Regions from separate parts of the Mannheimia indoligenes genome, predicted to be linked through region 1. Evidence: riboswitches for the same ligand, from Rfam matches in the RefSeq annotation. Region 1 holds a riboswitch; the other holds the start of a gene.
The links. A riboswitch is a leader RNA that binds a small molecule or an ion and turns the genes downstream of it on or off. The one in region 1 is predicted to bind thiamine pyrophosphate.
Positions count from the first base shown of each region.

Region 2: another riboswitch for thiamine pyrophosphate. It lies ahead of V6W77_RS02695 (ABC transporter ATP-binding protein); the one in region 1 lies ahead of thiM (hydroxyethylthiazole kinase).

Region 1 covers NZ_JBAJJM010000010.1:77,763-94,203, reverse strand. The annotation lists gene V6W77_RS07950 (MFS transporter) at 1-822, opposite strand, end outside; gene thiM (hydroxyethylthiazole kinase) at 815-1,633, opposite strand; TPP riboswitch at 1,690-1,793, opposite strand; gene nrdD (anaerobic ribonucleoside-triphosphate reductase) at 1,840-3,621, opposite strand; gene nrdG (anaerobic ribonucleoside-triphosphate reductase activating protein) at 3,618-4,091, opposite strand; gene ilvM (acetolactate synthase 2 small subunit) at 4,302-4,520, opposite strand; gene ilvG (acetolactate synthase 2 catalytic subunit) at 4,529-6,181, opposite strand; gene nrfA (ammonia-forming nitrite reductase cytochrome c552 subunit) at 6,522-8,006, shown strand; gene nrfB (cytochrome c nitrite reductase pentaheme subunit) at 8,025-8,687, shown strand; gene nrfC (cytochrome c nitrite reductase Fe-S protein) at 8,687-9,364, shown strand; gene nrfD (cytochrome c nitrite reductase subunit NrfD) at 9,364-10,311, shown strand; gene nrfE (heme lyase NrfEFG subunit NrfE) at 10,448-12,352, shown strand; gene V6W77_RS07895 (redoxin family protein) at 12,349-12,882, shown strand; gene nrfF (heme lyase NrfEFG subunit NrfF) at 12,886-13,317, shown strand; gene V6W77_RS07885 (TPR domain-containing protein) at 13,329-14,096, shown strand; gene V6W77_RS07880 (NAD(P)H-dependent flavin oxidoreductase) at 14,189-15,136, opposite strand; gene V6W77_RS07875 (Eco57I restriction-modification methylase domain-containing protein) at 15,323-16,441, opposite strand, start outside.
Region 2 covers NZ_JBAJJM010000004.1:9,584-26,024, reverse strand. The annotation lists gene V6W77_RS02755 (ornithine carbamoyltransferase) at 1-31, opposite strand, end outside; gene V6W77_RS02750 (PhzF family phenazine biosynthesis protein) at 110-949, opposite strand; gene V6W77_RS02745 (anaerobic C4-dicarboxylate transporter) at 1,195-2,529, shown strand; gene V6W77_RS02740 (DoxX family protein) at 2,617-3,027, opposite strand; gene V6W77_RS02735 (phosphoribosyltransferase family protein) at 3,143-3,820, opposite strand; gene V6W77_RS02730 (Cof-type HAD-IIB family hydrolase) at 3,937-4,749, shown strand; gene V6W77_RS02725 (DMT family transporter) at 4,797-5,717, opposite strand; gene rpmA (50S ribosomal protein L27) at 5,820-6,077, opposite strand; gene rplU (50S ribosomal protein L21) at 6,098-6,409, opposite strand; gene V6W77_RS02710 (ABC transporter substrate-binding protein) at 6,601-7,542, opposite strand; gene tenA (thiaminase II) at 7,560-8,207, opposite strand; gene V6W77_RS02700 (ABC transporter permease) at 8,223-8,987, opposite strand; gene V6W77_RS02695 (ABC transporter ATP-binding protein) at 8,987-9,706, opposite strand; TPP riboswitch at 9,781-9,871, opposite strand; gene ispB (octaprenyl diphosphate synthase) at 9,989-10,984, shown strand; gene V6W77_RS02685 (epoxyqueuosine reductase QueH) at 11,087-11,833, shown strand; gene fabD (ACP S-malonyltransferase) at 11,937-12,872, shown strand; gene V6W77_RS02675 (hypothetical protein) at 12,890-13,366, shown strand; gene fabG (3-oxoacyl-ACP reductase FabG) at 13,388-14,110, shown strand; gene brnQ (branched-chain amino acid transport system II carrier protein) at 14,282-15,571, shown strand; gene mutM (bifunctional DNA-formamidopyrimidine glycosylase/DNA-(apurinic or apyrimidinic site) lyase) at 15,627-16,441, shown strand, end outside.

The DNA of each region.
Region 1 (16,441 bases):
GTAACCTGCTTTAGACACCGCAACAGGGCTTTTTATGAAAATCGGGGTAAAGGCAACTAAAATGTAGAATAGCACATAGCCTGCGGTGGCAATTAATACGCCGATCATAAATGGCTTGAAATGCTTGCTAAAGAGTGTTTTAAGTGGCGTGTGGCGGTTTTTTCCTTGTTGTTCTGCCTTGAGGAAAATTGGGCTTTCGCTAATTTTTATGCGGATATATAAGCCGATAAAAATCATCACAATAGAGGCAACAAACGGAATTCGCCACGCCCAATCCAGAAAAGCTTGTTCGCCATAAATGAGATTAACTAAGTAGAATGCCCCATTGGCTAATAGCAAGCCGATAGGAGCTCCCATTTGCGGAAAAATACCAAAAAATGCCCGCTTGTTTTTGGGGGCGTGTTCGGTGGCGACTAATGCAGCTCCGCCCCATTCTCCCCCTAAGCCCAAACCTTGCCCGATACGGCATAAGCAGAGCAGTACCGTTGCCCAAATACCAATAGCGGCATAGTTTGGCAGTAAACCAATCGCTACTGTGGATAAGCCCATCAATAAAAGCGAGGCAATAAGGGTTTGTTTACGTCCATATTTATCGCCGAAATGCCCGAAAATGATCGACCCCATCGGGCGAGTGAAAAAGGCAAGGGCAAGAACGGAAAGCGACATTAATTGATTGGAAACAGGGTCATCACTATTGAAAAACTGCACGTTAAATACCAGTACTGCAGCCATTGTGTAGATATAGTTATCAAAGTATTCAATTGCCGTGCCAACCATTGAGGCAACGGCAACTTTTGTCGGACTCGATTGTAGGCTAGACATATTCCACCTCCGCATATTGCTCAACCGTTTCCGGTATTAAAGCCCCTAATTCATCTAAAAGATTGACTGCAAATTGCCCGTATTGGGTTGGTTTGAGGGATTTTGCTGCAACTTCGCCGGCAACCGCATAAGCGGTACAAGCCTCAACCAGTGCGTTGAAATAGCGTTTTTTCTCAGCAACGGCTAAAAATGCACCGCACACGGCACTTAATAAACAGCCTGAAGCGGTAATTTGTGGGAACATTGGGCTGCCGTTTTTAAGTAACGCAGTGCGTAAGCCATCGCTTACTACATCGGTTTCGCCACTAATGGCAACTAAGGTTTTATAGCGTTTAGCAACTTGTTGAGCGATTTCCACAAGGCTATGTGAGCCTTCGCCGGCATCAACGCCTTTAGCCTGCCATTTTACGCCTGCGAGGGTGGCAAGTTCTCCTGCATTGCCTCGAATGGCGGTGAATTGGATTTCGTTAAGCAAGATTTCAACTGTTTGGCGGCGAAAAGAGGTTGCTCCAACGCCGACAGGGTCAAGAATTACAGGAATGCCTAAACGGTTTGCCGTTTTACCGGCAAGCACCATTGCTTCCACTTCTTTGCCGATTAATGTGCCGATATTAATTACCACTGCCGAGCTTAATTGAGGCACGGCTTCCATCTCCTCAATGGCAGCCGCCATAATGGGCGAAGCCCCGAGAGCTAATAAACCATTGGCGGAAAAGTTAGCGGCAACAATGTTGGTAATATTATGAACAAGCGGTCGATTTTGCCGGATTTTTTGCAAATAGATTGATTGAAATTGGGTAGATGTGGTCATCGTTTATTCCTCATTGTATTGAAAAAACAATGCACCAACACGAACGGGAATAGATCGGTTTTAAGCCTTTAGTTTCCTACGTCAGTGCTAACTGCATCAGGTTCAACGGGTATTTCTCAGCTTGCTTTATTTGAGTAAACAAGCACCCCGACTAAATGAGAGCTCAATATAAAACTTTAGAAAAGGGTTGTAAAGTACCTTAAACGTTAAGCCGCTTCTCGATGATAAAACCGCAAACTATGCTCTTTTTGGCGGGCAGAACTAAAGGCAGAAACCCGTTTTAAATAGCCGATAACTCGTGTGCCGTAGTCAATATTTTGCGAGCCGCATTTGGAGCAACGATGCAAAGTGCGTTTGTCGATATGGCTACATTCGTTGCAAATCGTGATTTTGACGTTAATGCAGAAATAGTTGCAGCCTGTTTTTGCGGCAGTGTCTAATAGTGAACGGTAGCCGTTGGCGGTTAAGGCTTCATCGAGGTTTAAATGCAAGGCTGAACCACCATCTAGCCATTCAATGAGCTCTTTGCCGTGCAGTAAGAATTTATCAAGAGCGTTAGTTTCTTCATCTTCTACCACATAGAAATAGGAGTTGTAGCAATCACGAGGCACGAAATAGCCGTCTGCTTTATCCCATTTCGCATTTTTTACCCCTAAATTTTCGGCAGGCACAAATTCGGTGTTGAACTTCACACCATATTGTTGGCTGGCAGCTTGGTTTGCCTCAAAAATCGTTTTTAAGCGAGATTGCACAAATTCAATATATTCAGGGTTGTAACCTACTTTCAAGCCTTGCGATTCAGCCGCTTCAGCCATACCGTTAATGCCGATAGTGAGGAATTGTTTATCTAACGAAATAAATCCTGCATCATAAACAGGCAGCATTCCGTTGGCTAAATATTCCTCCATCAATTTTCGGTAAGCATATTGATATTTATGGATCTTGCTGACTTCTGAACTCAAATCACGCTTATCTTGCACTAAACGGTTCATATTAATCGTAATCACATTTATCGAACCTGTTGCTACACCGCCAGCACCGAGTGAGTAAGAGAAGGTGTGATCACTGATTTCATTGCGTAAACGGCAGCAAGAAGCGAGGGAATCAGGGTTATCCGACTGATAAATAAAAAAGGAATTACCTTGTGCCAGCTCATTTGCCATTTGGTTGGCAAATTCGTCATCTTTGCATTTACCTTGTTCAGTTAGCATTGCGGCAGTTACTACAGGGAACGTAAGAATGGCTTTGCTACGTTCTTTGTTAAACCACTGCATAAAGAAAAGTTGCAATTTAGCGGTGGTTTCCCAGCAGGGTTTTTCAAAATCAGGGAATACAAAGTTACCGAACATTGCCTCAAAATAGAATTTATCGTAAACCGAAATATTCCAAAATACGCTTTGATAGCCTCGTGCGGCGGCAGGTTGGTTAATGCTGTAGACCACTTGTTGGAGGTGGTTTTCAATGTCGGAACGATGGGTTTTCAGGTAGTTATCGCCATAATCTTTACGGGCGAAGTAGTCAAAGTAGGTTAAAAACTCAACTGTAGCGACTGCCCCTGCAAATTGTGAACTCACAGCAAAGACAAAATTGACAAAAGAGCCACAAAAAGAAGCCAGATGTTTTGGTGCTTTGGATTCGCCCCCCAGTTTGGTTAAGCCATCACGCAAAAACGGATACATTGTAACCGATACACAATAAGGTTTGAGGCTGGTTTCATCGTGAACGTAAATTTCGTGTGCTTCAATTTGGCGTAAGTATTCGCAAGCGGTTTCTTTATCAAAAAGTTTTGCAATTTTTTCGCTGATTTTTGCTCGATTAATTTGCACAAAAAAATCTTTCATCAGCTCGTTTTCCATTGTGGCAATATTTTTTTGTGTTACGTTGGCGTTAGCGTCCATTTTTGAGCCATCAGCCGCATTTTGGGCTTGAATGTAGTGGTCAATAAAAGCTAATTTTTCTGAAATTTGTTTCGCTTCTAAGCGAATCATAGCATTGCTCCTTTGATAAATAAGTGGTTTAGATTTTCATTATTGCGTAAATCAATAAAACGTTGGTTAGTGGTCAGGCTGTTTAATCCGCCTTGCTCGGCAATCCAACGACCTGTTTTTAAGTAAGTTAATTCAGTCAGTAAACAAGGAGGAATTTCGTGCCGCTCTAAGCCTGTGTAGAGGCAAGTTTGTAGCTTTTGTTGCTTACAACGTTTTAATAAAGAGAGTAATTTTTCCGTTTGCCATTCACCCCCCATAAATAGCACGCAACTAATTAAACCTTGATAGCGTTTTAGGCGTTCATTGAGATAATCAAGCGTTAGCTCTTTTCCCTCGTAGGCTTTCCAACTCTCTACACTATGGCAGCCTTTACAGCCAAGCGGACAGCCTGTAATGAGAAAAGCCAGTGAAGTTTCATTCGGCACTTCTTGCCAAACAATTTGTTCTGAACTGAATCTGAGGTTTTCCATTTTTATTATTAACACAATATATTGTGTTTTTTAACATTATTTAACACTATATATAGTATGTTAGATCTGTTGGGTTTAAAAAGTAAAGAGCAAAAAATAAGAAAAATAGGTTGAAATTTGAAGATGTGAATAAAATCAAAAAGATAGAGAATTGTAAATTTTTGGCGAAAAAAAGACCGTGTAGAAAACACACGGTCTTGAAAAGTTTGACTAATTGATCTCTATAACATCAAACAGTTTTTCTAATTGATGGGTTAAAAGTGAAATCTGGCGTTGGCTTACTAAAGTCAATTCTAATTCAAATGTTGCATTATTTGCTTCAACCTTCAAACTTTTTACTTCAAAACCACGATGACGGATCACTCTTAAAATACGCTCTAAAGTTTCCGGGCGTTTGTTGGCTTTTAAGGTTAATTGATATTCTTGCATTTTTCCTCCTACACATCATCGTCCAGCATATCCGCATTACAAGCACCTGGTGGTACGAGAGGCCAGACGTTATCTTCTTGTGGAATGCAAACGTGGAGTAAATACGCCCCTTTGGCATTTAACAAGCGGTCAATTCCGTCCGAAACTTCGCAAGCCTTTTCAATGCGTTCGCCCTCAATATCAAAGGCTTTAGCAAGCATTACGAAATCCGGGTTGTCGTCTAAAATTGTTTGGCTGTGGCGACCGTGGAAGAATAGAGATTGCCATTGGCGAACCATTCCTAAACGTTGGTTATCCAGCAACAAAATTTTTACCGGCAGCTTACCACGCTTGATGGTGCCAAGTTCTTGAATGTTCATTAAAATTGAGCCATCGCCTGTAATAACAATGACTTGATCTTCAGGACGAGCAACTTGAGCTCCGATTGCAGCAGGCAAGCCAAAGCCCATTGAGCCGAAGCCTGCTGAGGTAATGTAGTTTTTCGGATCGGTATAAGTTAAATGTTGTGCCGACCACATTTGGTGCTGACCAACATCGGTTGTTACGACACTGTTTTTCGCTTTACGCTCAGAAAGCGTGTTTAATAATGCCACTGCATTAATATCGCCCTCGCCAGCATTATCTTGATATTGGAAGTCAAATTGCTGTTTTAAATTACGTACATCTTCACGCCAAGCATCAATGTCTAACGGTTGAGCTAAATAATTAATTGCTTCTATGAGGCTGCCTTGTAGGGCAATTTGAGCTTGTCGTAGCTTGTTAATTTCAGCATTATCAATATCAATATGAATGATTTTTGCGTGAGGAGCAAAAGTGTCTAATTTACCGGTTACACGATCGTCAAAACGAGCACCGCAGGCTATGAGTAAATCGCACTCTTGTACGGCATAGTTAGCGGCTTTTGTACCGTGCATACCAATCATACCCATATAAAGCGGATCGGTTGGTTCGATAGTGCCTAATCCTTTTAGTGTGGAAACAGAAGGAATATTTGCAATTTTTACAAAATTTCTGACCGCTTGTACGCCGTCAGCCATTCCTACGCCTCCGCCAACATAAAGTACAGGGCGTTTAGCTTCTGATAATAGTTTTTTGGCTTCAGCTAGTTTCTCTGCATTTTGTGTAGGGGCTTTCTCTTTCGTATAAACAATGGGGTGAGCATTAATAGGAGCTAATTGAACATCTCGCGGAATATCAACTAATACAGGACCCGGTCTACCACTTTGAGCAATTTGGAACGCAAGGGCTAAAATCTCAGGTAGTTCTTCAATACTTTGAACGATAAAACTGTGCTTAGTACAGCCGAGCGACAACCCGAGAACGTCTGCTTCTTGGAAGGCATCTGTACCGATCAAATGGCTTGCAACCTGCCCTGTAATAGCAACGATAGGAATAGAATCTAGTGCCGCATCACCTAATCCGGTAATTAAATTCGTCGCTCCCGGTCCTGAAGTAGCAATGCAAACGCCCACTTTTCCTGTTGAACGAGCGTAACCAATTGCTGCCATTGCAGCACCTTGCTCATTTCGGCAGAGAAGATGCTCTAAGCCCGAATCATATATGGCATCATAGGTTGGCATTATTGCTCCGCCCGGATAACCAAAAAGATGAGTTACACCGTGAGCTTTTAGGCTCTCAGTAATAAATCTTGCACCATTCATTGTGTTGTGTCCTTTGCATTTTTTATTATTTGTTAAAAATGTTATAGATACCACAAATTCTCTATTTTTTAAACTTTAATTTTGACTAAAGTAAGAATTGATTTTATCTATTATTTAAGCAAATAAAAGTCGTTTTTATTTAGGCGGTAAAAGGCTTTACCCCTTAAGGGGTATTTTGCGGAATTTTCTTGATTTAATTCAAAAAATCTTCACTTTGCGATAGTAGAGTTGATTTAAATTTCATATTCTCCTTAATGAATTATTAGAATTTTCTTATTAATGTAATAGGAAAAATTCTTATTTATATTTAATGATTTTTTACCTGAGTGGGAGAACCAAAATGAAATTATTCACGAAAAGCCTAATGGTGGCTGCAATTTCAATATTGGGGTGTTTACAACCGGCATTAGCTGAAGAAGCCAAAAAAGAATCTTTAACAGATAAAGCCGTTAAACATGAAAAATTAGGCGTAACGGTTGAGTCTGCAAACCATCTTTTTGCAGAGAAGTACCCGCTCCAATACAATTCTTGGAAAGCAACTTCTCAATCAACCGATCGTGGTAGTGCGTTAGAGTACGATCCTCGTTTTGTGATTTTATGGGCAGGTTATGCATTCTCTAAAGACTATAACAAACCACGCGGGCACTATTATGCGGTTACCGATGTGCGTGATATTTTGCGTACCGGAGCACCTAAAGATGAAAACGACGGTCCACAGCCTTCAGCTTGCTGGGCGTGTAAAGGTCCGGATGTTCCTCGTTTGATTGAAGAAAAAGGCGAGCGTGGTTACTTTGACCCTAAATGGGCAAAATATGGTTCAGAAGTTGTGAACTCAATTGGTTGTGCAGACTGCCACGATACTGCTTCAGAAGAGTTTAAAGAAGGCAAAGCGGCACTTCGTGTTGCTCGCCCTCACGTTTTACGTGCTTTAAATACCATCGGTTGGAAATTTGAAGAGTTAGACAAACACGGTCAGCGTCCAGCTGTTTGTGCAAACTGCCACGTTGAGTACTATTTCAAAAATAAAACAGATGTAACCTTCCCTTGGAAAAACGGTATTGATGTAGATAGCATCGAAAAATACTATGATGAAATCAAATTTGCCGACTGGACACACGCTTTATCTAAAGCTCCAATGTTAAAAACTCAGCATCCTGATTTTGAAGTTTGGGCACAAGGTACTCACGGTAAAAATGGCGTAACCTGTGCAGATTGCCATATGCCAAAAGTGAAAGATAAAGATGGTAAAGTTTATACTGAACACAAAATTGGTAATCCATTCGATAATTTTGAAGCAAGTTGTAAAACTTGCCACGAGCAAAGTAAAGAAACATTACAAAAACGTGTAGCACAATATAAACACGATATCAGAGATGCAATGATTCGCTTAGAAGATCAATTAGTGAAAGCTCACTTTGAAGCGAAAGCAGCTTGGGATGCCGGTGCAACAGAAGAAGAGATGAAAAACATCTTAACAGCTATCCGCCACGCTCAATGGCGTTGGGACTACTCAGCAGCAGGGCACGGTAACCACTTCCACGCACCAGATGTAATGTTACGCACTATTGCAACAGGTCTTGAGCGTGCAGCAGATGCTCGTGCAGAGTTAGGTGTTGTATTAGCGAAACATAATGTAAGCACACCGGTTGCAATTCCTGATATTTCAACTAAAGAAAAAGCACAAAAAGTTATTGGCTTAGACATTCCTAAAGAAAAAGCGGCGAAAGATGAGTTCTTAAAAACAGTTGTTCCACAGTGGGAAAAAGAAGCTCGTGCTAAAGGCTTATTGCCGGCAGAAGATGCACCAAAAGCAGATGCAAAATAATGTAGCTTGAGGTGAACTATGAAAAACTTAATGTCAAAAACAGGGCGAGCGATCGCCCTAGTACAAGCGGTCATATTTGCAGGTTTTTTTACAATCTCCAGTGCGAATGCGGTGATGCCTGAACGTCCAAAACCACTTTGGCAATCAGAACAGCCACAAACGCAAGATAGCCAAGTTGTAACTGATGCAAGACGTGATCCAAACAAATATTGTACACAGTGCCACGAATCAGCGAATGCAACAGGTAAGCCTTTCCATCACGCAGGAAAACATTTCCAAAAAGATGTGAAAAGTCCAAATACAGGCGAGCAACTTACCTGTGTGAGTTGCCACGGGAATATCTCTGAAAGCCATCGTAAAGGGGTGAAAGACGTAATGCGTTTTAACCCTCATGGTAAAGCAAGTAATGCAGATCTTGAGCGTTCTATTAATGAGCAAAATCAAGTTTGTGTAGCTTGCCATACACCAGAGAAATTGCGTGAAAAATTCTGGGCTCACGACACACACGCAACAAAAATTACTTGTACGAACTGTCATGAGATTCACCCGGAAAAAGATCCGATGAAAGACATTCCTGAAAAAGATCGTATTAAACTTTGTACAGATTGTCATACTAAAATTCATTCAGGAGAATTTAAAAATCCTGAAATGAAAGCCACAGAAGCAAAAGGAATAAAATAATGACTTGCACCCGTAGAGATTTCGTCTCAGGGGCAGGTGCTATAGCTGTCGTAGCAAGCACTGGGCTTGCTACCTCAGTAACTCTTGCTACTGAGAAAGAACAAAAGAAAATTCGTTATGCGATGGTACACGATGAAACTTCTTGTATCGGCTGTACTGCGTGTATGGACGCTTGCCGTACTACAAACAAAGTGCCGGAAGGTGTTTCTCGATTAGAAATTATCCGTAGCGAGCCGTTTGGCGAATTCCCAAATGTACAGTATGAGTTTTTCCGTCAATCTTGCCAACATTGTACTAACGCACCTTGCGTAAGTGTTTGCCCGACAGGTGCATCCTTTGTTGATCCGGAAACGGGAATTGTGGATGTTCACTCAGATTTATGTGTGGGGTGTCAATATTGTATTGCGGTGTGTCCATACCGTGTACGTTTCATTCACCCAGAGAAAAAATCCGCAGATAAATGTAACTTCTGCCGTGATACAAACTTGGCTGAAGGCAAACAACCGGCTTGTGTTGAGGCTTGCCCGACCAAAGCATTAACCTTCGGTGATATGAACGATCCAACTAGCGATATTTTCCACAAAGTGAAAAACAACTCTGTTTATCGTACGAAAACATCGCTCGGTACAGAGCCGAACTTGTATCACATTCCATTTGGTAAAGGAGAACATAGATAATGAATGAATATGTACCTTTCCAAACCCCAAACCTTGTTTGGGACGGCACCATCGCTATCTATTTATTCCTACTTGGTATTTCATCAGGTGCGGTACAGTTAGCGATTGCTTACCGTAATAGCGGTGTAAAAATCGAAAAACCAAGCCAAAACTGGATTATTCGCAGTGCGGCAATTCTTGGTACACTACCAACTATCATTGGTTTGTTGCTACTTATTTTCCACTTGACCAAGCCTTGGACATTCTGGAAATTAATGTTCAACTACAACTTTTCATCGGTAATGTCGATGGGGGTGATGTTATTCCAACTTTATATGGCAGTTCTCGTTGTTTGGATTGCAATTATGTTTAAAGATTGGATTGCTCGTTATCTACCAATGTTTTCGGGCTTGATCGATTTTGCCGAAGCAAAACTGTTAAAACCAATTGAATTTATCTTATTCGTGTTAGCGGCGGTATTAGGGGCTTACACAGGTTTCCTACTATCAGCCTTAGTCAGCTATCCGATGTTAAACAACCCTGTGTTACCGGCACTATTCTTAGCATCCGGTGCATCTTCTGGTATTGCGGCAACATTCCTGATGGTATTACTTGCCGGTAAATTATCGGGCGAGAGCCACGAAGTCCACTTTATGCACAAATTTGAAGTGCCGATTATGGTAACTGAATTAGGTTTAATTGTGGCATTCTTTGTGGGCTTACACTTCGGTGGGGCAGATAAATCACTTGCTTTAACAAATGCACTTTCAGGCTTCTGGGGTAGCGTATTCTGGATCGGCGTAATGTTAATTGGTATCGCTATTCCATTAACGGCAAATATTTTTGGTAGCCACCGCTTGAAACATAATGTGAAATTTATTATTTTAATTTCCATTTTCGACTTAATCGGTGTACTCTGCTTACGTTACTTTATCCTTTATGCAGGGCAACTTACGATTGCAAGCTAAGCGATAAGCTAAAACATTATTTAAGCAATAGGGTGGGGGCTAATATAGCCCCCCTCTTTGCTAAAGATGGGAACTTAATTAAATATCTATTTTCGTCCTATTTTACCTTCACAAGCGGTCATTTTTTGGATTTATTATGCTACCTGAACTGGGCTATTTTTCACTTTTATTGGCTGCAATTTCAGCGGTTTTTCAAATTGGTTTTTCACTTTGGGGAGAGCTACGCAAGCAATATCATTGGCTGGCGTTATCGCCTTTGTTTACTTATTTGCAAGCTGCTTTCACCACAATTTCCTTTTCCGCTTTAGTCTATGCTTTTTTGACAGATGACTTTTCTGTTATCTATGTCGCAGCCCATTCCAATAGCCAACTTCCTGATTTCTTTAAATTTGCTGCTACTTGGGGTGGACACGAAGGTTCAATGCTGTTTTGGCTCACTGCTCTTGTGCTTTGGTCTGCAGTATTTTGCAAATTTTCCCAAAAAATTGACCGCTTATTTGCTAATCGAACCCTAGTAATGCTAGGGCTGATCTCACTCGGTTTCCTACTTTTCATCTTGTTAGTTTCTAGCCCATTCGAGCGAGGTTTTCCACCTCCACCGGAAGGGCGAGATCTCAATCCAATGTTGCAAGATATTGGTTTAATCTTCCACCCTCCGTTACTTTACTTAGGCTATGTAGGCTTTGCGGTTAGCTTTGCGATGATTGTCGCTGCCTTAATTTCCGGTGGAATGGATGCGGCAGTAATGCGTTGGCTCCGCCCGTGGACGATGATCTCGTGGGGTTTCCTTACTGCAGGCATCATTTTAGGAGCTTGGTGGGCGTATTATGAACTCGGCTGGGGCGGCTGGTGGTTCTGGGATCCTGTTGAAAATGCCTCATTAATGCCTTGGTTATTAGGCACAGCATTAGTGCACAGTTTGATTGTGAGCCAACAACGAGGCGTGTTCTACTACTGGACAATTTTACTTGCCATCTTCGCTTTCGCTCTAAGTTTATTAGGCACATTTATTGTTCGCTCCGGGGTTTTAACATCTGTTCACGCTTTTGCGGTTGATCCTGACAGAGGAATGGCAATTCTTATCCTCTTTTTTAGCCTCAGTTTCGTTGCTTTAGCTCTTTTCGCCTTTAGAGCTAATTTATGGCAAGGCAAAGTTCGTTTTGATTTGCTCTCGAAAGAAACAGCATTCCTACTGATTAACGGCTTATTTAGTGTAGCGGCTTGTGTCGTATTGTTAGGTACATTTTATCCGATGATCTTTACCATAATGAATTGGGGATCGATCTCGGTTGGTGCTCCGTATTTCAATAGTGTTTTTGCTCCGCTTAGTTTACTGCTAATGGTAGTGATGGGATTTGCAGTAGTGCTACGCTGGAAACAGATCCCAACTAAACAGATTTTAGTAAAATTATGGTTATTCCCTGTGGCAGTAGGCTTGGCTCTCGGCATAATTTACACCTCTATTTCACAAAGACCGCATTTTGATTTCGTGCTACTGCCAATTGTGTTCATCAGTTTCGCGGTATGGATTATTTTAACCCATATCCCTTATTTGCCATTTATGTTCAAAATAAAACCGCTTGCAATGCGATTAGCCCACATCGGCTTTGCGATCTGCGTGATTGGAGCGATGATGAACAGCTATTATGGCGATGAAATCGGCGTACGTTTAAAACCAAATGAACAGGCGGAATTAGCGGGTTTTACCTTCAAATATCAAGATTATCACGATTTAATTGGTCCAAATTACACCTCAGAACAAGCCGTATTTTCAATTAGTAAAGATGAGAAAGTGCTTGCAACAGTAACGCCGGAAAGACGTTATTACGATGTGCGTACGATGACGATGGCAGAGGTCGGGCTTTATCACCACTATTTAGACGATATTTACATTGTTATGGGCGATAAATTCGGTAATTTAGAATACGCTTTCCGCCTGCATTACAAGCCTTATGTGCAAGCCCTTTGGCTGGGTGGTATTATTATGATTATTGCCTCCATTTTGGCATTATTCGGCTATCGTAGAGAACATAAAAAATGAAAAAAGCATTGTTACTTATTCCTATTTTGATACTTGTAATGATTGTGGGCTTTCTTGCCGTGCCGTTAATGAATAAAGATACACTTTCACCAACCGAAGATTGGCAGGGTAAGCCTTTCCCTGAATTTGTAGGCAAAAACTTACTTGATGGCAATGCTCATTTAAATAACAACAGCTTGCCTCAAGAGCCTTATATTCTCAACGTTTGGGCAAGCTGGTGTACTTGGTGTATTAAAGAATTTCCTATTTTATTAGAACTCAAACAGCAAGGCGTGCCGATTGTTGGTTTAACTTATGGCGACCGCCCAAATGATGCTCTTAAAGCATTACAAAATTGGGGAAATCCGTTTAGCTTGATTATTGATGATTATGAAAAAGGCTTTTTAATTCAAACGCTTAAAGTTTCATCAGCCCCATCGAGCTATTTAATTGATAGACACGGCGTGGTACGTTATCAACAAAAAGGCTACAACCCGGATTTCTCCCAAGATTTTATGCCAAGATTAGAGGCTCTTAGGAAGGAAAAATAGTGAATGATAACTAACCTATTTTCACTTTTGCAAAAAATTGCCAAAATTTTACCGCTTGTATTTACGATGAGTATTGGCATTAATACCGCCCAAGCGGATATGGTAGATACTTTTCAATTCAAAAACGAATCAGACCGAGTAAGGGCGATTTCACTTGCTCGCTCTTTACGTTGCCTACAGTGCCAAAACCAAAATTTGGTGGAATCAAACGCAACTGCCGCCTATAACTTGCGGATTGAAGTGTACGAAATGGTAAATGAAGGCAAAAGTAATGAGGAAATTATCCGCATTATGACTGAACGTTTCGGCAATTTTGTGAATTACCAGCCACCGCTTACACCACAAACGTGGGTGCTCTGGGGCTTACCGGTTGGATTGTTCGGCTTATTGTTTATTGCGATTTTATGGCGAACTCGAAAAAATAGAACCAAATAAGAGTAAATTCAATGGAAACCCGTGATCAATTAAGCAGAGAAAATTATCAACAGGCGGTCAAATTTGCTCAACATTTTGCAGATGATGTGAAGCAAGAATATGAGCGTGAGGCAGAGCAGCGTTACCAATTTGAGAAGGCTCAATTTGAAAAAAATGAGTTGCAAAATAACGTTAAAAATCGACCGCTTGCTAAAATGGCAATGCTTTCACTTATCGCAATTTTATTGTTAGGAACTGCTTACTATGCCTTCTCAGGGCGTTATCAAGTTGTACAAGAAGGCTTGAAAGTCCACAAAGATTTTCAGCAACAAGTAAGCGAGCAGCACGGCACATCAAAAAATGAACGCTACATTATCAGTCTACAAAATCAGCTAAGAGAAAATCCCAATAGTGGAGACCTGTGGTATGAATTAGGGCAGGCTTATGTGTTAAGCAATGACTTCGACTCCGCCTTAGTTTGCTACGACAATGCTCAAAAACTACTTGGTAAAAAAGCCGCTATTTTAGGGGCAATTGCCACTGCCCGTTATTACGATAACGGACAGAAAATGACCGTAGAAATTAATGCAATTATTGATGAAGCCTTGAGTTTAGATAAAAATGAAAGTGCTAGTTTATTACTGCGGGCTTCGGATGGCTTTCTAAATAATGACTACCAACAAGCACTTGATTACTGGCGGAAAGTGCTAGATAGCAACAATGATGCGATTAACCGCCGAGCGATTATTCAAAGTATGGAAATGGCAAGGCAGATGTTGGAAGGGCAACAGGAGAAATAAGTGTAAGTGGTATTGTTTCTAGGGTATGTTGCAAACTACGAGCGAAAAACACCGCTCAAATGTTCATTTAAACGGTGTTGGATTTTGCCAATTTAACCCATCAACTCATGAATCAATTCTTTCACACTTTTGATTTTGTGGATTTGTGAAATGCCATTGCCCACCGACACATAGCCATTGTCAAAATCGCCTTCCAGCATACCCAGACGCATTCCTGTGCCAGCGTTCATCACCTTGGTGATGTCAGCACGGGTTGCCCCGTTTTCGCTCATTTCAAAGCATTTTCTCGCCAGTTCGGTTGGCAAAGAGCGGTAATAATACGGCTCGGTGCGGAACAATAACAAATCATTAGCTGTTGAATTGACAATCCATTCTTTGACTTTTTGATGGCTTCGGCATTCAGTTGTGGCGATAAATGCCGTACCAATCCATACGCCCTCCGCCCCCAAAGTTAAGGCAGCCTGAACCGCTTTTCTATCAGCAATACCACCAGCCAGCATAATCGGCAAATCCACTTTACCGACAAATTCCGCCAAAACGCTAAAACTGCCCACTTCTTTCATTGGCAATGTGCCGCCTTCATCAAAGCCCGTCAGCACCAAAATATCCGCCCCTAATTCTTGGGCTTTGAGTGCGTCCGCCAAATTGGGATTGGGCAAACGGCAGATGATTTTAATGCCAGCGTTTTTAAGTTTGGCGTAAATCTCGGGGTCAAGCCAGCCATTGTCCAGCACCACAGGCACGCCTTCTTCAATCAACAAATCCACCATTAAAGGAATCAGCGAAAAATCGTACGACAACATAAATGGCACGCCAAAAGACTTATCGGTCAAGGCTTTGACCTTGCGGATTTCGTTACGCATACGCTCTAAAACTTCCTCGTTGGAAGTAGGGTTGGTCGTTTGCCCTGCGTGTGGGGCTAAAAAGCCCAGTCCGCCTGCGTCCGCCACGCTCGCCACCAGATGAGCGTCCGTCAGCCACGACATTGGGGCTTGGACAATGGGGTGTTTGATGTTTAGGATTTGGCTAATGCGGTTCATAAAATTTTCTCTTTAAAATAAATGAAATGGGGGTATTATAAAATTTTAGAATTGGCAATGGAATGGCGATTTTTGGAAAGTTGGTTTTTAGAAATGGAAAGATAGGTTTTCAGGCAGCCTGAAAATGATTTTTCAAAATTCCAATAAAAAACACCGCTTACATTCCTGCAAACGGTGTTGATACCATCATTCAAATAATGAAATAATTAAAACATCTAACTCTTTTTCATATGTCAATAATGTTTTATCTTTATGCCAATCATTTGTTGTGGTTAAATTTTTGCAATATTGATGAATGGTTTTTGATAACTGGGCAATATCATTATGAAGTTTTATGGTTTTATTAAATTTTGGGATATTTAAATAATCCAAAACTTCTGTACCCCGATTGGTACTAACCGCATAACTGTCAATAATATGACGAATGGTCGGGGCATTTAAAATACCACCAATATAATAGGCTTCCCATTCATTATCCAATGCCAAAAATAACACTTTTGAGTCAGTAACAATGATTTTATCTTTACCCAATAAACCAATATCATAATCCATAAGGCTTTCTTGGGCATTTCCAACAACCACTGCTGACATACTGCCTGTTTGTTCTTTCCATAATACTTTGTAAGGGCTATAAGTATATTCCCCTACATTATCCAAGCGGTAAAATGGATTTTTTTCTGGGTCAAAAAACTTACCATTTTGAACTCGGCTATCAAATAATTCTTTTCTATAAAATTCAAGCCATTTATGAGTTAATGGATAATCTTGCATTAATTCAATTTCAGGAATGCCATATTTATGTTGAGCGGTATGTGGCACGAGCATATACTCGTGGCTCATCACTCGCCAACGCTGTATATTACGACCACCAAGCATCGGATAAATCAAATCAGGTTCAACAATACCAGTATGCGACCCCTTATCCAAAATATCTTTTCTGCGTTGCCTGCTAATATCATTGGTAATTTTGGCTTTGCCATTTTGATTAATGGGTTTTTCCAAAATATACACCCCTTTTGCCCCCGCAGGTTCAATGCCTTTTCTGCCCTTATAATTTGGCTTTTGGTTATTTGGCATTAAAATTCTCTTACTTAATTCAAGATAATGCTCATCTAATGTTATCCAAGATGACTGAATGTCATTATTAGAAACAGGAAAAGCGGTTAATTTTTTATGTCCCAATACCTGTTTAACATTATGCCACTTTTGATGACTGTCAAATTTAATTTTTCTTGTTAAATATTGCCATTGATGATAATTTTTCATTGGATATTGCATTGCAATATTTTTTTGCATAAATATCGC
Region 2 (16,441 bases), on a different contig from region 1:
ATAAATGTCTGTTTTTTAAGTTAAACGCCATTTTGTTTCTCCCTGTAAACATTAAAATAAAAATATGCAAAATTATTGCATAATAATTCAGCTGACAGCAACCAAAATTTTACGGTAAATAAAATTCTCCTTTACCCACTAAAATTGCTTTACCGCCAACGAAGATAGTGTGCTTCTCATCAACACTTAAAGACAAACGGTTCGGTCTATCTATTTCATCACCTTGAGAAATAGTAACATTCAATGGTGTTAGCCCTTTTGCAATATGCCACCCGCCCAAATTTGCCGCAGCTGAGCCTGTTCCCGGATCTTCCACTACCGCACCTTGTGCAGTAAAAAACAATCGGGCTTTTACTTTATATCCCATTCTATGCCAAATATAGAGACTATCTTTAATTGCTCTATTACCTATAAATAAATTTGCATTTATTTTGCAATTTTCGACCGCTTGTGGGGACGATAACTCAATCAACAACTGCTCTACGCCGGTGTTTACATAGCAAGGTTCACAAGCGATATCGCTAATCTCAAGTCCTAAAATATCGGCACATTCGGCACGGCTTAGAGGGGTACTTTCCAACTTTGCTCCATTTTTTAATGCAAAGATAACTTCATTATTTTGATGTTGAATTTCTACTAAACCTGCATTGGTTTCAAGAAGGTATTCATCAGGCAGATTGAGTTGCGAATGTAAAACGAAAGCTGCACCAACGGTTGGGTGTCCTGCGAAAGGCATTTCATAATCAGGCGTAAAAATTTTGAGTTTTTTGACCGCTTGTAAATAGGTAGGAGATTGAATAAAAACGACTTCGGAAAGATTAAACTGACGGGCGATAAGCTGCATTTGGCTGTCATCTAATCCATCTGCTTCATAAAATACCGCAACTGGATTGCCACCAAAATGGCTTTGTGCGAAAACATTAATTAATGAGTAAAAGTAGCTTTTCATAACACCTTTTAAAATGAATAATTATTCATTTTGGTTAAATTTTTGTTCCGCAAATTCTATCAGAGCAACCGTTTGCCTTCAAGTGAGTTATCTATTAATTGCTTAGTAATCTATTTTTCTAAAAAAGAAATTAAATTTTCATCAACCCACCTCTTTAGAGTTAGTAATTTTTGATTTATTTCAAAGTTTAAAAAAATAATTCGAGTATACTTATTTCCAGTGATTATTTTTAAATTGAGGTTCTTATGCTTTATGCAGAATTTTTGCTCTTATTAGCATTTTTATACGCTGGTAGCCGTTATGGTGGTATCGGTTTAGGGGTTGTGTCAGGTATTGGTTTATTCGTGGAAGTTTTCTTCTTAGGAATGCCACTTTCCGCTCCGCCAATCAGCGTTATGTTAGTGATTTTAGCCGTTGTAACCTGTGCTTCTATCCTTGAAGCAGCTGGCGGTTTAAAATTTATGTTGCAGATTGCAGAACGCATTTTACGTAACAACCCTAAACGTATTACGTTCTTAGGTCCGCTTGTTACCTATGTGATGACGTTGATGTTAGGTACAGGGCATTCTGTTTACTCAATTATGCCGATTATCGGCGATATTGCCTTAAAAAATAAAATCAGACCGGAACGCCCAATGGCAGCAGCATCTGTTGCCTCTCAATTAGGGATTACCGGTAGCCCGTTATCTGCAGCGGTTGCTTATTATTTAACTGAAATTACTAAATTACCGGGCTTTGAAGGTGTTACGCTTTTAAATGTGGTAGGAGTAACTATTACCGCAACTTTCTGCGGTGTCATTGCGATGTCTTTATATAGCTTACGTCGCGGTAAAGAGCTTGAGGACGATCCTGAATTCCAACGTCGTATGCAAGACCCGGAATTACGCAAACAAATTGAACAAACCAGTGCAACTTCGTTAGATGAACAATTACCGGCAAGTGCGAAAAACTCAGTTTATCTATTCTTAGCTGCAATTGCGACTATTGTAGTTATTGCAATGATTCCAAGCATTAAACCAACAGTAGCTGCAACAGGCAAAGTAGCCGGTATGGATCAAATTATCCAAATTGTAATGCTTACCTTTGGTGGTTTAATCTTAATCTTAACTAAAACCGATCCGAAAAAAGTACCAAATGGTGTGGTATTTAAATCAGGTATGGTTGCCGCAATTGCAATTTTCGGTATTGCGTGGATGAGCGATACCTACTTTACGCACGCAATGCCGGCATTTAAAGCAGGCGTAATGGAAATGGTTCAAGCCCAACCTTGGACATTTGCTTTCGCAATGTTTGCGGTGTCTGTGGTGGTAAACAGCCAAGCGGTAACTGCAAAAATGTTATTACCGGTGGGGATTGCAATGGGCTTACCGGCTCCGTTATTAGTGGGTTTAATGCCGGCAACCTATGCTTACTTCTTTATCCCAAACTATCCGTCAGATATCGCAACCGTGAACTTTGACGTAACAGGCACAACTAAAATCGGTAAATACTACTTCAACCACAGCTTTATGGCTCCAGGTTTAGTAGGTGTGATTACTGCTTGTATTGTGGGTATTACAGTAGCGAATGTGTTAATCTAATTACATACTCATAAAACAAAAAACAAGCGGGCAGATTTTGTAAATTTTTTACCAAATCTGCCCGCTTGTATTATTAGCTAATGGGAATTACGCTTTACCAAATAATTTCGCATCGAGTGAATATTTTCCTGCACCGATGAAAATAAAGGTTAAGAATAATACTGAATAAAGACCGGCTAACTCGCCACCATTTAATAATGGTAATAATACATTACCTTGTGCACCGTGTACGATGAAAAACGCATACGCCATCATACCTGAAAGCAAAAATGCAGTTTGGCGTGTAAATAAACCTAAAATAAAGAAGATACCGCCTACAATTTCTAAAATGCCTGCCGCACCGTAAATTGAGAAGAGTGGTACACTGCCGTTACCGTTGGTCATCGACATTGGGAATTCAAAGAATTTTGCTGTGCCGTGAAGTAAGAACATATAACCTGCTACGATACGGGTAATTAAAAGAGCAAGCGGTTGTAAGTTGTTTAAAGTTGAGTTCATAAGCTTTCCTTAAAAAATAAAAGTAACTAAACAATTGAGGGCGTATTTTAAAGGAAAACATTTATTTGATAATCCATCAATTTTAAAATATATTATTTCAAATAAAGAAATAATATTAAGCCCTTGCTAACACCCAAACTTGAATTTCTTCAACATTCCATTTCAATAACTCGGTACAAATTGCATTCAGCGTTGAACCTGTTGTAAGTACATCATCAACAATCGCTACTCGCTTATACTCTCTGATAGGTTGATAGCTAAAAGCTCTTTTTAAATTTTTACGGCGTTGTGCTGCACTAAGATCTCGTTGAGAAATAGTTTTCCGCTGCCTTATTAAACTTTGATTATCCAACGGAATATTTAGCCATTTAGCTAACCAATGGCTTAACAATTCGCTTTGATTGAAACCTCTCTGCCAATATCGCTGCCAAAATAACGGCACGGGCATAATCACTTCCGGCAATCTCAAACCTTGCTCCCGTTGAGCTTGTTTTATAGCTAAAAGCAATTGTCGAGCAAGGGCTTGATCAAGCCAATATTGTTGCTGAAATTTAAAGCGATGTATCCAATGAGAAAGCGGCGGTTTATACTCCCCCACTCGCACTAATTTTTGCCACTTGGGTTCATTTTTTAAACAATAGCCGCAATAATCACGGTATGCTAAAGAACTCATTCCACAATGAGTGCAGTAAGGTTGCTTTTTCATTTGCTTTTGGCAAATGCTGCAAAATCCGTGAATACCAACTGCCAATGATTTATCACAGTGAAAACAACGAAAGCCGAATACATTCATCTTTCCTCCTTTTCTTTGCAGATTATCAAACTTAAGTCGCTTTTTTCGGACTATTTTTGTGATCTTTCTCGAAAAAAGAGTAAAATCTTACTATTGGCAATATAAAGGAAAAGCAGATGAACACACCTCAAAAACCAATTAAAATTGTTTTTTTCGATATTGATGAAACCTTGTATGTAAAGCATAAAGCCTACATTCCTACTTCTGTTACCGAGCAAGTTTTACCTCGCCTAAAAGCAAAAGGGATTATTCCTGCTATCGCCACAGGCAGAAATCACGGTTGTTTCCCTGAAGCCTTGAAACCCTATTTAAATCCCGAAACAGGCTTTGAATTATTCGTTACGATTAATGGGCAATATAATTTCTATAAAGATCAGCTTATTAGCGATTATTCCCTCAGCCGTGAGCAAATCGAGCGAATTATTCGCAAAGCTAATGAATTAGGCATTATTTATGCCTTCGTAACACCGATGACGATTGCGGTTTCTGAAACTAATCCTATCGTTCACGAAGCGGTTTTACCGATTACGCCGAATTATTTGATTGATCCGCACTACCACGAAAAAGAGCATATTGTGCAAATGCTGCTGTTTTATACCAAAGAGCAACAACAAGCGGTCGAAAATAGCGGAATTTTTGCAAATGATTTAAAAGAGGCTCGCTGGCACCCCAATGCGGTGGATATTCTAAGAAAAGAGAACTCCAAAGCTCGTGGTATTCAAGATGTGCTGGCAAAATTGGGGATTGATATTGAAAGCTCAATGGCATTTGGAGATGGCTTTAATGATATGGAAATGTTACCGACTGTCGGCTTCGGTGTGGCTATGGGCAATGGCGAACCTGAGCTGAAGGCTGTGGCAGATTTCATTACAAAACCGATTGAAGAAGACGGTATTTTATACGCATTAGAAACACTACACGTCATTTAAACAAAAAGCGGTTGTAAATTTTTATCAATTTACAACCGCTTGTATACTCACCCTCGTTTAAATAACTTATCACCAGCAATTGCTAAAATTGCTCCTCCCACTACCACGAATGCTCCAAGATAGCTTATCCAATTCATATCTAGTTCGGCAAAAATATGAGGATAAAAATAATGGCTAATGTTGGAAAATATCATCGTAAAAATTGGGAGCATTGTAGTTACAATACTCACTTTTGAGGTATCCCAATGATTTAACGCCTCACCGTAAGAACCATAGCCAATCAAGGTATTCAAGCAACAATAGATAAAACATCCCCATAAAAATCCACCTTCAAGCTCGCCTAATTGTGCCGGTGTAGCAAAAGGCAACATCAGTAATGAACAACCAATGTAAATAATAAATAGCACCTGCTGGGAGTTGAATTTCGCTAATAATAACTTTTGAGCCACACCATATAATACCCAAATCAAGCTGGCTCCGGCACTCAGCAATACTCCGAGAGCATAGGTATTAAATTGCAAAATTTCAGCAAATTTATCGTTAAAAAAAGCAATAAGACCGGCAATCAATAACATAAAGCCAAGCTTTTGGAAAAAACCGAACTTTTCCTTAAATAGCAAGACACCTAATAGAATCATTGAAAATGGGGCTAACTGCCACAAGACTTGGTTAGTAACAGGCGAAACGTAGTGCAAGGCTTCTGCAAATAGGAAGAAATTAGCCGCTAAACCGCATACGCCTAACAATATTAAGCTGAATTCTTTTTTGCTACAAGCGGTCAATTTTGGTAAACGTTTTGCAAATCCCAAAATCAGTAATAATCCGGCTGAAGCAACGACAAATCTCACCCACACTAACGTTTGTGCATCCATAACTTTCAGAACTTGCTGTGCAGCAATTGGTAGGGTTCCCCACGTCATCGCTGCAATTAATGCCAGAGAAAAACCAAGTAAAGGTCGTTGTTTCATTGTTGAAATTCCTTTTTCTATTCTATGTTTTCTATATTCTGGAAATATGGTGATATAAAAAAACCCCGCCATTGGCGAGGTCTCTTATTGATTTTGAAATGATTAGTCAGCAATGATGCTTACATATTTACGGCTTTTCTCGCCTTTCACTTCAAATTTAACTTTACCGTCTGCAGTTGCAAATAAAGTGTGGTCTTTACCCATACCTACATTTGAACCCGCGTGGAATTTAGTACCACGTTGACGAACAATGATGCTACCTGCTAATACAGATTCACCACCGAAACGTTTAACACCAAGGCGTTTAGCTTCAGAATCACGACCGTTGCGAGTTGAACCACCAGCTTTTTTAGTTGCCATCTTCTAGATCTCCTCTGAAATTATGCTTGAATCCCAGTGATTTTCACTTCTGTGAACCACTGACGATGACCTTGTTGTTTACGGCTGTGTTTACGACGACGGAACTTAACGATTTTAACTTTCTCGCCACGACCTTGTGCTACAACTTCAGCCACTACTTTTGCACCAGCAACTACCGGTGCACCGATTTTAACATCTTCGCCATTAACGACCATTAAAACTGAATCGAATTCAACTTTCTCACCAGTTGCGATTTCAAGTTTTTCTAAACGAACTACTTGACCTTCGCTTACACGGTGTTGTTTGCCGCCACTTTGGAAAACTGCGTACATATTTACTCCGCTATGTGCCATCTGCTTTTGCGTTTAGGCACTAAATTAATTCATAAAAATAGGGTTGCAATTCTACGGAAAAACATTAAAAAGAGCAAGCAGGATTTTAATAAAATCTTTAAAAATTTATGTTCCTACTTTTTAGACTGGCTATTTTGATCTTTTTTCCGATTTCACAACCCCAAAGACCGTTATTTTAGTTCAACCGCATATTCTTCCAGTTTTGGCATTTCTTTGACTAAGCCTTGCGATTTTAAAAATTCTGCCATTCTAGTGTAACGATGAGCATCTAATGCTCTAGGGCGATGTGCAAGACGTGGTAAAGTATCAGCCCACGCTCGGAGATTTAATTCATTATTTAGTTCTTGTGGTTTATAACTGACAAACTCTTCCCACGCAGTTTGTGGATGATTGAGCGTGTAGATGGTAGCTTTCTCTAAAGCGGTCAAAAAAGCAGAAATTTTTGCATCTTGTGCTTTGTCTTTATGAGCAACTAAAATCAATTCATCATAAGCCGGCACACCGTGTTCTTCAGGGAAGAAGGCTTTCCCTTTTTGATGTTCTAATGCAAGTTGATTTAGCTCGAAATTACGAAAAGCCCCAATTACCGCATCAACTTGCCCTGAAAGTAATGAGGGCGATAGCGACCAGTTCACATCAATCAGCTCAACATCATTTTCTTTCAAATCAACAGAAGAGAGCATTGCTTTAAGTAACGCATCTTCAAATCCGCTAACGGAATAGCCAATCTTCTTACCTTTCAGATCGGCAATGGTATTGATCTTGCCGTTATCCAGCACAACAAGACTATTCAGAGGAGTGGCAACCAATGTGCCTATACGGCTTAGAGGCAAACCTTGTGCCACTTGTTGTTGAAGTTGCGGCTGATAATCCACCGCTAAATCTGCCTTACCTGCGGCGACTAATTTGGGTGGCACAGAAGGATCAGCCGGTTCAATAATTTCAACCTCCAAACCTTGTTCGGCAAAATAACCTTTTTGTTGTGCCACGATAATAGCAGCGTGGTCCGGGTTTACAAACCAATCTAACATTACGCTGATTTTTTCTTTTGCCATTAGGCTATTTGCTGAAAGCAGTGCAGCAACAGCAAATAAAGTATGATGAAGTTTCATAAATGTCTCCTTTTTAGTTAGCTTAAATCCAGCCCCATTTGCCAAAATGCAGCTTCCATACGACTGGCAGTATTGAAAATTTGTTGTAATTCAGCTTTTTGTGTTTCATTTAAAGGTTCATAGAGTTTAGCCAAATAATCAGCAAAGGCTTGGCTGTCTTGCTGAAACCCACTTGATGCGTAAGTATCAATCCAACTTTGATAAGGATTATTCGCCCCAGAATAAGGAGCAATGCGGCGAGCAATTTCAGCATAGCCAATCGTACAAGGAGCAAGAGCGGTATAAAGCTCTGCTAATCCGCCTTTCATTCCGCAATCTAAAACATAACGAGTGTAGGCAACACAAGCGGGCGATTCTTCCGTTGCAAAAAGTTCTTCCTCTTTAATGCCCCATTGCTTGCAATAATCAATGTGTAATTGAATTTCGCTCAGTAATCCTTCATTCATTTTTTGGGCGAAATGAATATCTTCAAACCGTTCAGCCTTGAAAATACCGAGTGAAATTGCTCGGCTATATTGAAACAAAAAACGATAATCTTGCTTTAAATAGTGTTGAAAACACTGTTTGGGTAACGTGCCATTAGCAAGTTGTTTCACAAAATCGTGATCGATATAATCAAGCCAATATTGCCCTGCTTTTTCGGTAAGTTGTTGAATAATAGACATAAATTCTCCTTCTTATTAATGTAAATGTGTAGCCCAAGGTACAAGGCGTTTAAGTAATTTATCGGTAACAAAGTAGAGTAATAATGCAATCACAATCAAAATAAAAAGAGCGGCAAACATCAAGTCTGTCTGCATACGAGCGTTAGCGTGGAGCATTAAGTAGCCTAAACCTTGTGATGAACCTACCCATTCCCCCACAATAGCTCCAATAGGGGCAACGGACACTGCAATGCGTAAACCTGAAGCCAGTGATGGCAACGCAGCAGGGAGCTGAACTTTAAATAACATTGCAATAGGTGAAATCTCTAAGGTTTTTGCCAAATCCAACCAAGTTTTTGGTGTATTGCGTAACCCATCAAAACAGGCAGCAGTTACAGGGAAGTAAATAATCAGCACCGTCATCACAATTTTGGAAGCAAGCCCATAGCCAAACCACAGTACGAGAAGTGGGGCTATAGCAAACACAGGAATAGCTTGAGAAATAACAAGTAAAGGCAGCAAGAATTTAGACAACCTGCGATAGCGAATTAGTAATAATGCAGAGCCTAGCCCAAATAAAAAGCCTAGCAACAACCCTAATGCAATTTCCAATAACGTGATTTGAGCGTGAGTGGCAAGAAGCGGAGCATTTTCAATTAACTTTTGCCAAACCGTAAGCGGTGAAGGCAACATATAAGCAGGCATTCCACCAAAACTAACCGCCCCTTGCCACAATAAAAACAAGCTAAATGCAATCACAAGCGGTCGAAAAAGTGGCATTTTTTGCAAAAAGGAACGCATTACTCTCCTCCGCCGGTTAATTCATTAAATAATTGTTGCTGTAATACCCATTGCCGGTGATTGTTAAGTTCTCGTGGTCTGTCGCCTTCTAGGGCAATAGTTAGAGCAATTTCAGCAGGTTGATGACGTAAAATGCGAATTTCATCGCTTACACGAATTGCTTCTTGCGGATCGTGCGTAATCAACAACACCGTTTTATCTCGCAACAGCTCAACGGCAAGGGCTTGTAATTGATGGCGAGTTACTGCATCAAGGGCGGAGAATGGCTCATCCATTAAAATGAGATTTGCCTCTTGCATTAACGTGCGAGCTAACGCCACTCGTTGCCGCTGACCGCCCGAAAGTTGATAACAACGCTTATGCAAATGCTCACCTAGCCCGACTTGCTCAAGTAGGCTTATCGCTTTTTCTTGACTTTCTGCTGATTTTTGACCACTTAAATAAGCCTGTAACTGAACGTTGTCAATTATTGATAACCACGGATAAAGCGAGTCGGTTTGAGCTAACCACGCAATGCAAGTGTTGGGATCAAAAGAAATTTCACCCGATTGTATCGCTTCGCTTTCTAATCCTGCAATAATACGTAAAAGTGTTGACTTTCCGACACCACTTGCTCCTAATAGACTGGTCCAACTTCCTTTTTTAAGTTGAAAATTGAAATGTTGAAATAGCACTTGCTCGCCAAATGTTAAGCAAAGATTGCGGATTTCAATGTGCATAATGCCTCCAAATCAACGATTTAGAGTAAGGCAAGAAACGCGTGAAAAAGACGAAAGAATAGAGATAGGGATTGAGTTTGGCATCATTAGTTTCCTACGGCAGTATTAACTGAATCAGGTTCACGGGTATCATCTCAGCTGAAAACAGCACCCCGACTAAAATTAGCTCAAGTCTAAGAAAATTTAGCCCGATATGCAAATGCTTTCTGAAATTATTCTTTTTGAAGACGGCTGATTTAGGGTAGAATGTAGAGCAAATTTTACCTAATCAGATGGAAACAAATGGCTACGCAATTAACTCTCGAACAAATTCAAGCCCTTGCAAATGAAGATATGCAAGCGGTAAACGCAGAAATTTTGGCTCAACTTAATTCGGAAGTCTTATTGATTAACCAGCTTGGGCATTACATTATCGCAGGCGGAGGCAAACGCATTCGCCCATTAATTTCAGTGCTTGCAGCCCGTGCGTTAGGTTATCAAGGTAAAAAACATATTACAGCGGCGGCTTTTATTGAGTTTGTACATACGGCAACACTTTTACACGATGATGTGGTGGACGAATCCGACAAACGTCGTGGGCGAGATACTGCAAATGCGGTGTTTGGCAATGCAGCAAGCGTGTTAGTGGGCGATTATATCTACACTCGTTCTTTTCAAATGATGACGGATTTAGACTCGCTTCGTGTATTAAAAGTAATGTCTTCGGCAACCAATGCGTTGGCAGAAGGTGAAGTTCAGCAATTAATGAATGTGAACGACCCAAACACCACAGAAGCAAACTATATGCGTGTGATTTACAACAAAACCGCACGTTTGTTTGAAGCTGCGACTCAATGTGTGGCAATTGCCGCACAAGCAAGCGAAGAAATCGAAAACGGCTTAAAAGATTACGGTTGTTATTTAGGCACGGCATTCCAACTTGTTGATGATATTTTAGACTACTCCGCCCAAAGTGAAAGTTTAGGCAAAAATGTAGGTGATGACTTTGTAGAAGGCAAACCAACGCTTCCGCTCTTACACGCAATGCACGCAGCGGAAAAAGCAAGCAAAACCGCTCAAGTGGAGCTGATCCGCAATGCAATTGAAAACGGTGGTGAATTGGAGCAAATTCCAGACGTTTTAGCCATTATGACGGAACACAAATCTCTCGACTACGCAATGCAAAAAGCCCGTGAAGAAGCCCAAAAAGCGGTCGATGCGTTAGCGGTATTGCCTGAGAGCGAATATAAACAGGCATTGATTTCATTGGCATATTTGTCGGTGGATAGATCCTATTAATTTGCAAAAAATCAGATAAATTTAACCGCTTGTAGGGGCAAATGATATTTGCTCCATAACCTATAATTCTTTTGGGCAAATGTTATTTGCCCCTACATAACAATGACAGAACAAAACCAACAACCTCAAGAACATATTGAAAGCGTGCGTGCTAGACGCAGAGCTCAAAATCAAAAAAAAGACCCAAACGCCCCGTTTGTGCGTGAGAAATTAACTCTTCCGAACGGACACAATAAGTTGCTGTTGCACTCTTGCTGTGCTCCGTGTTCGGGCGAAGTGATGGAAGCAATTCACGCCTCCGGCATTGAATTTACCATCTATTTCTATAACCCGAACATTCACCCACTCAAGGAGTATCTCATTCGCAAGGAAGAGAATATCCGCTTTGCTGAAAAGTGGGGTATTCCGTTTATCGATTTAGATGACGACTACGAAAACGACCGCAAAGAGTGGTTCAAAAAAGCCAAAGGTATGGAATGGGAACCTGAACGAGGCATTCGCTGCACAATGTGTTTCGATATGCGTTTTGAAAAAGCGGCGGAATACGCCCACAACAACGGCTTCCCGGTCTTTACCAGTTGCTTAGGTATTTCTCGCTGGAAAGATATGAACCAAATCAACGACTGCGGACACCGTGCCGCCGCTAAATTTGATGATGTGGTTTACTGGGATTACAACTGGCGAAAAGGCGGTGGTTCTCAGCGTATGATCGAAATCAGTAAGCGTGAACGCTTCTATCAGCAGGAATATTGCGGTTGCGTTTATTCCCTGCGTGATAGCAACAAATGGCGATTGGAAACTGGGCGTGAGCGAATTGAGATCGGTAAACTGTATTATTCGCCAGATTAATCTACTACAAGCGGTCAGATTTCACCAAAAATTTGCAAGGTTACATCGTAGGGGCAAATTGCAATTTTCCCCTACAGGTTACAATTTAAAAGAGGAATAAAAAATGTCAAAATTCGCTATGGTTTTTCCCGGTCAAGGCTCACAAGCTATCGGAATGCTTGCAGACCTTGCTACACAATATCCAATCGTAGAAGAAACCTTCAAACAAGCAAGTGATGTGCTTAGCTATGATTTATGGGATTTAGTTCAAAATGGCACAGCGGAAGAATTAGGGCAAACTCAACGCACTCAACCTGCTTTATTAGCCGCATCGGTGGCGATTTTCCGTGTATGGCAAGAAAAATACCCTGAATTAAAACCCTCTGTGATGGCAGGTCATAGTTTAGGTGAGTACTCTGCCCTAGTTTGTGCCGGCGTGTTAAACTTCCAAGATGCCATCAAATTAGTTGAATTGCGTGGTAACGCAATGCAAGAAGCCGTGCCGGCAGGTAGCGGAGCAATGTATGCGATTATCGGTTTAGACAATGAAGCGATTATCAAGGCGTGCGAACAAGCAGCAACTGAAACAGGTGAAATTGTTTCAGCAGTAAACTTTAACTCACCGGGGCAAGTAGTAATTGCCGGTACAAAAGCGGCAGCAGAAAAAGCAGGTGAATTATGCAAAGCTTCTGGGGCAAAACGTGCGTTACCATTAGCAGTGAGCGTGCCTTCACACTGTGCGTTAATGAAACCGGCTGCGGAAAAATTAGCCGCAGCATTGCAAAATATCACGCTAAATCAACCGCTTGTACCTGTTATTAACAACGTGGATGTGGCAGTTGAAAGCGATGCAGATACCATCCGCAACGCACTTGTTCGTCAGCTTTATAGCCCTGTGCGTTGGACAGAAACCGTTGAAAAAATGGCACAAGATGGCATCACAACGCTTTATGAAATCGGTCCAAACAAAGTATTAACCGGTTTAACAAGCCGTATTGTGAAAGAGTTATCAGCACAAGCGGTAAACGATGTTGCCAGCCTTGAGGCAGTTCAAGCCTAATTTCAATCAGCGATAAAATGAGCAAAGAAACTTTATTTATGCTGTTCAGTGTATTGATTGCCTTAGTCATAGTGCCTGCCAGCTATATGTTTAGTAATGTCGATCCGCTTGGAAGTAGTTCCATATTTAAACAATTTGGTATGCTTTCGGTTGCCGCTGCCTGCTCATTTTTAGCTTACTTTTTGGCTATCAATCCGAAAATTCGCCGAGCGTTTATTGGCGGAGCCGCACTTACTACCGCCGCCATTCAAGCGTGGGCTATTTATGGCGTGCTGTTAAGCAAAGGTGATCCAAAAGGTGCGGTCGTTTTATTTCAAATTTATTTATTAAGTAGTTTAGGATTATTGATAGTCTCAACAATATGGGCGTTTGCTCGCCCACGTTGGATTTATCCACAGCAAGGTTCAGCAGTTAAATATGCGTTATTCGGTGGTTCAACCACTGTGATAAACTACTTTATTATTCTTTTTATTTTTTATATTTTAACGCTTTAATCGTCTTTTATAGGAGAATGTATGAGCAAAATCGCATTAGTTACAGGTGCAACTCGTGGTATCGGCAAAGCAATTGCCGAAGAATTAGTCGCAAAAGGCTATACCGTCGTTGGTACAGCAACCTCTGAAAAAGGTGCGGAGTCTATTTCTGCTTACTTAGGCGAAAATGGTAAAGGTTTAGTGCTAAACGTGGCAGATGCAGAATCTATTGATTCTGTGTTAAAACAGATTAAAGAAACCTTTGGTGATGTGGATGTATTAGTGAATAACGCAGGCATCACCCGTGATGGTTTATTAATGCGTATGAAAGATGATGATTGGTTCGACATCATTCAAACTAACCTTACATCAGTTTATCGTTTGTCTAAAGCTGTTTTACGCCCAATGATGAAAAAAGGCGGTCGTATCATCAGCATTGGTTCTGTAGTTGGCTCAATGGGTAATCCGGGGCAAACTAACTATTGTGCGGCAAAAGCAGGCTTAGTCGGTTTCTCTAAATCACTTGCGAAAGAAGTCGCAAGCCGTGGCATTACGGTAAACGTCGTTGCACCGGGCTTTATCGCAACAGATATGACCGATGAACTAAACGAAGATCAACGCAATGCAATCTTAAGTCAAATTCCGGCTGGCGAACTTGGCTCTCCACAAGATATTGCAAAAGCAGTAGCATTCTTAGCCTCAGATGATGCACGTTATATCAACGGAGAAACCATTCACGTGAATGGTGGGTTATATATGGGTTAATATTTCCTTTCTATTTTGTTAAAAGTCGGCAATTTGCCGACTTTTCTTTTCTAAAAACGCATTTTTCCATAATATCAAGCGGTCTTTTTTTGCAAGAAGTTGGCAAATATGGCACAATTCTCCCCTTATTTTTTTAATGTCTTTCCTTTTAATTTTTAAGTAGTAATTATTATGACTAAAAATACCTTCATCGTGGGCTTTATGCTCTTTGCGATTTTCTTTGGGGCGGGTAACTTAATTTTTCCGCCAAAACTCGGTTTAGATAGTGGCGTTGATTTTCTGCCTTCTATTATTGGCTTTGTGATTACCGGTGTGGGTTTGCCACTGCTCGGAATTGCCGTGAGCGGTTACTATCAAGGTGGTTACAAAGAAGCGTTGAGCAAAAATGTTCACCCTTATTTTTCTCTGCTATTTTTAATGGCAATTTATTTAACTATCGGACCATTCTTTGCAATTCCTCGTACAGGGGCAACGGCTTACCAAATGGCGGTTGTACCGTTTATTGGTGAAAGTAGCACGCTTTCTTTATTGATATTTACACTCGCTTATTACTTAATTGCGGTATGGTTCAGCTTAAACCCATCAACGGTAGTAGATAGAATTGGAGCAATCTTAACCCCTGTATTATTGGTTGCAATTTTAGCATTAGTAGTTAAAGCGGTTATCTTATTAGGCGGAAATGAATTACCTGCGGTGGCAACCAAAGCGGATCCCGAAACCCCTCTCTTTACAGGTATTGTTGAAGGTTATTTAACAATGGATGCTCTAGCCTCGATTACTTTCTCTGTGATTGTGATCAGTGCAATTAAGGCGAAAGGTATCGGTGGTAAGGACTTAATCAAGCAGACTTCAATGGCTGGGGTAATTGCAGCTATTGCATTAGCAGCAATTTACATTTCTCTTGCGTGGATTGGTAATCACTATCCAATTAGTGCAGAAACTCTCGCAGAGCTGAATGCAAAAGGTCAAAACATCGGTACATTTATTCTTAATAGTGTCGCAACTGATACCTTCGGTGAGTTTGGTCGTACGCTACTGGGCGTAATTGTAACGCTTGCCTGTTTAACCACTTCAATTGGGTTAATCGTAACCACAAGCGAATATTTCAATGAAGTATTCCCGAAAATTTCCTATAAAGTGTATGTATTAATTTTTACGCTTATTAGCTTTGGCATCGCTAATCAAGGCTTAGATTTTGTTATCTCAAAATCAGTGCCGGTGTTGTTAGTGCTATATCCGATTGCGATGACGGTTATCTTCCTAATGTTTATTAACATCTTTATTAGACTGCCATTACTGGCTCAACGCTTGCCATTAGCACTGGTTACTATTGTGTCCATTTTATCCGTTGCCGGTGTGGAAGTGATAAACGCTCTGCCGTTGAAATCTATTTCAATGGAGTGGATTCCGTTTGCGATTGCAGGTACAGTAATTGGTTATCTATTTGGTAAAAAAGCCTAATTAACAACATCCAGGGTGCGTTTATAAACGCACCTTTTTACTATAAGGAATAAAAATGCCTGAATTACCCGAAGTTGAAACCAGCGTACGAGGCATCGAGCCTTATTTAAAAGGGCAAACAATTAAGCAAATAATGGTCCGCCAACCTAAACTACGCTGGGCAGTGAGCGATGAGCTTTCCGCAATGCAAAATGCAAAAATCGAAGCAGTAGAAAGACGAGCGAAATATCTTATTATCTGCACCGACAAAGGCGATATTTTAGTTCATCTAGGAATGTCCGGCTCACTTGGCATTTTGCAAGAAAACCAACAAAAAGAAATTGGCAAGCACGACCACGTCGATCTTATTACCCAAAACGGCACTGTTTTACGCTATAACGATCCTCGCAAATTCGGCTGCTGGCTATGGGCAGAAAAGGCTGAAAATCACGAACTACTACGTAAACTTGGACCTGAACCGCTTTCAGACGATTTCACACCCGATTATTTATTTGCAAAAAGTCGTAAAAAAACGACCGCTTGTAAAACCTTTATTATGACAAATGAAGTAGTTGTGGGCGTTGGAAATATCTATGCGTGCGAAAGTTTATTTATGGCTGGTATTCACCCTGAGCTTGCAGCACAAAATCTGACTAAAAAGCAATGCGAGCGTTTAGTGAAAACCATCAAAGAAGTGCTAACTAAAGCCATTATTCAAGGTGGCACAACGCTCAAAGATTTTGTCCAACCTGACGGCAAACCCGGCTATTTTGCTCAAGTGCTACAAGTATACGGACGAAAAGGGGAAGCCTGTAATGATTGCGGAAAACCCATTGAAACCAAAGTGATTGGGCAACGTAACACTTACTTCTGTCCGAAATGTCAGAAATT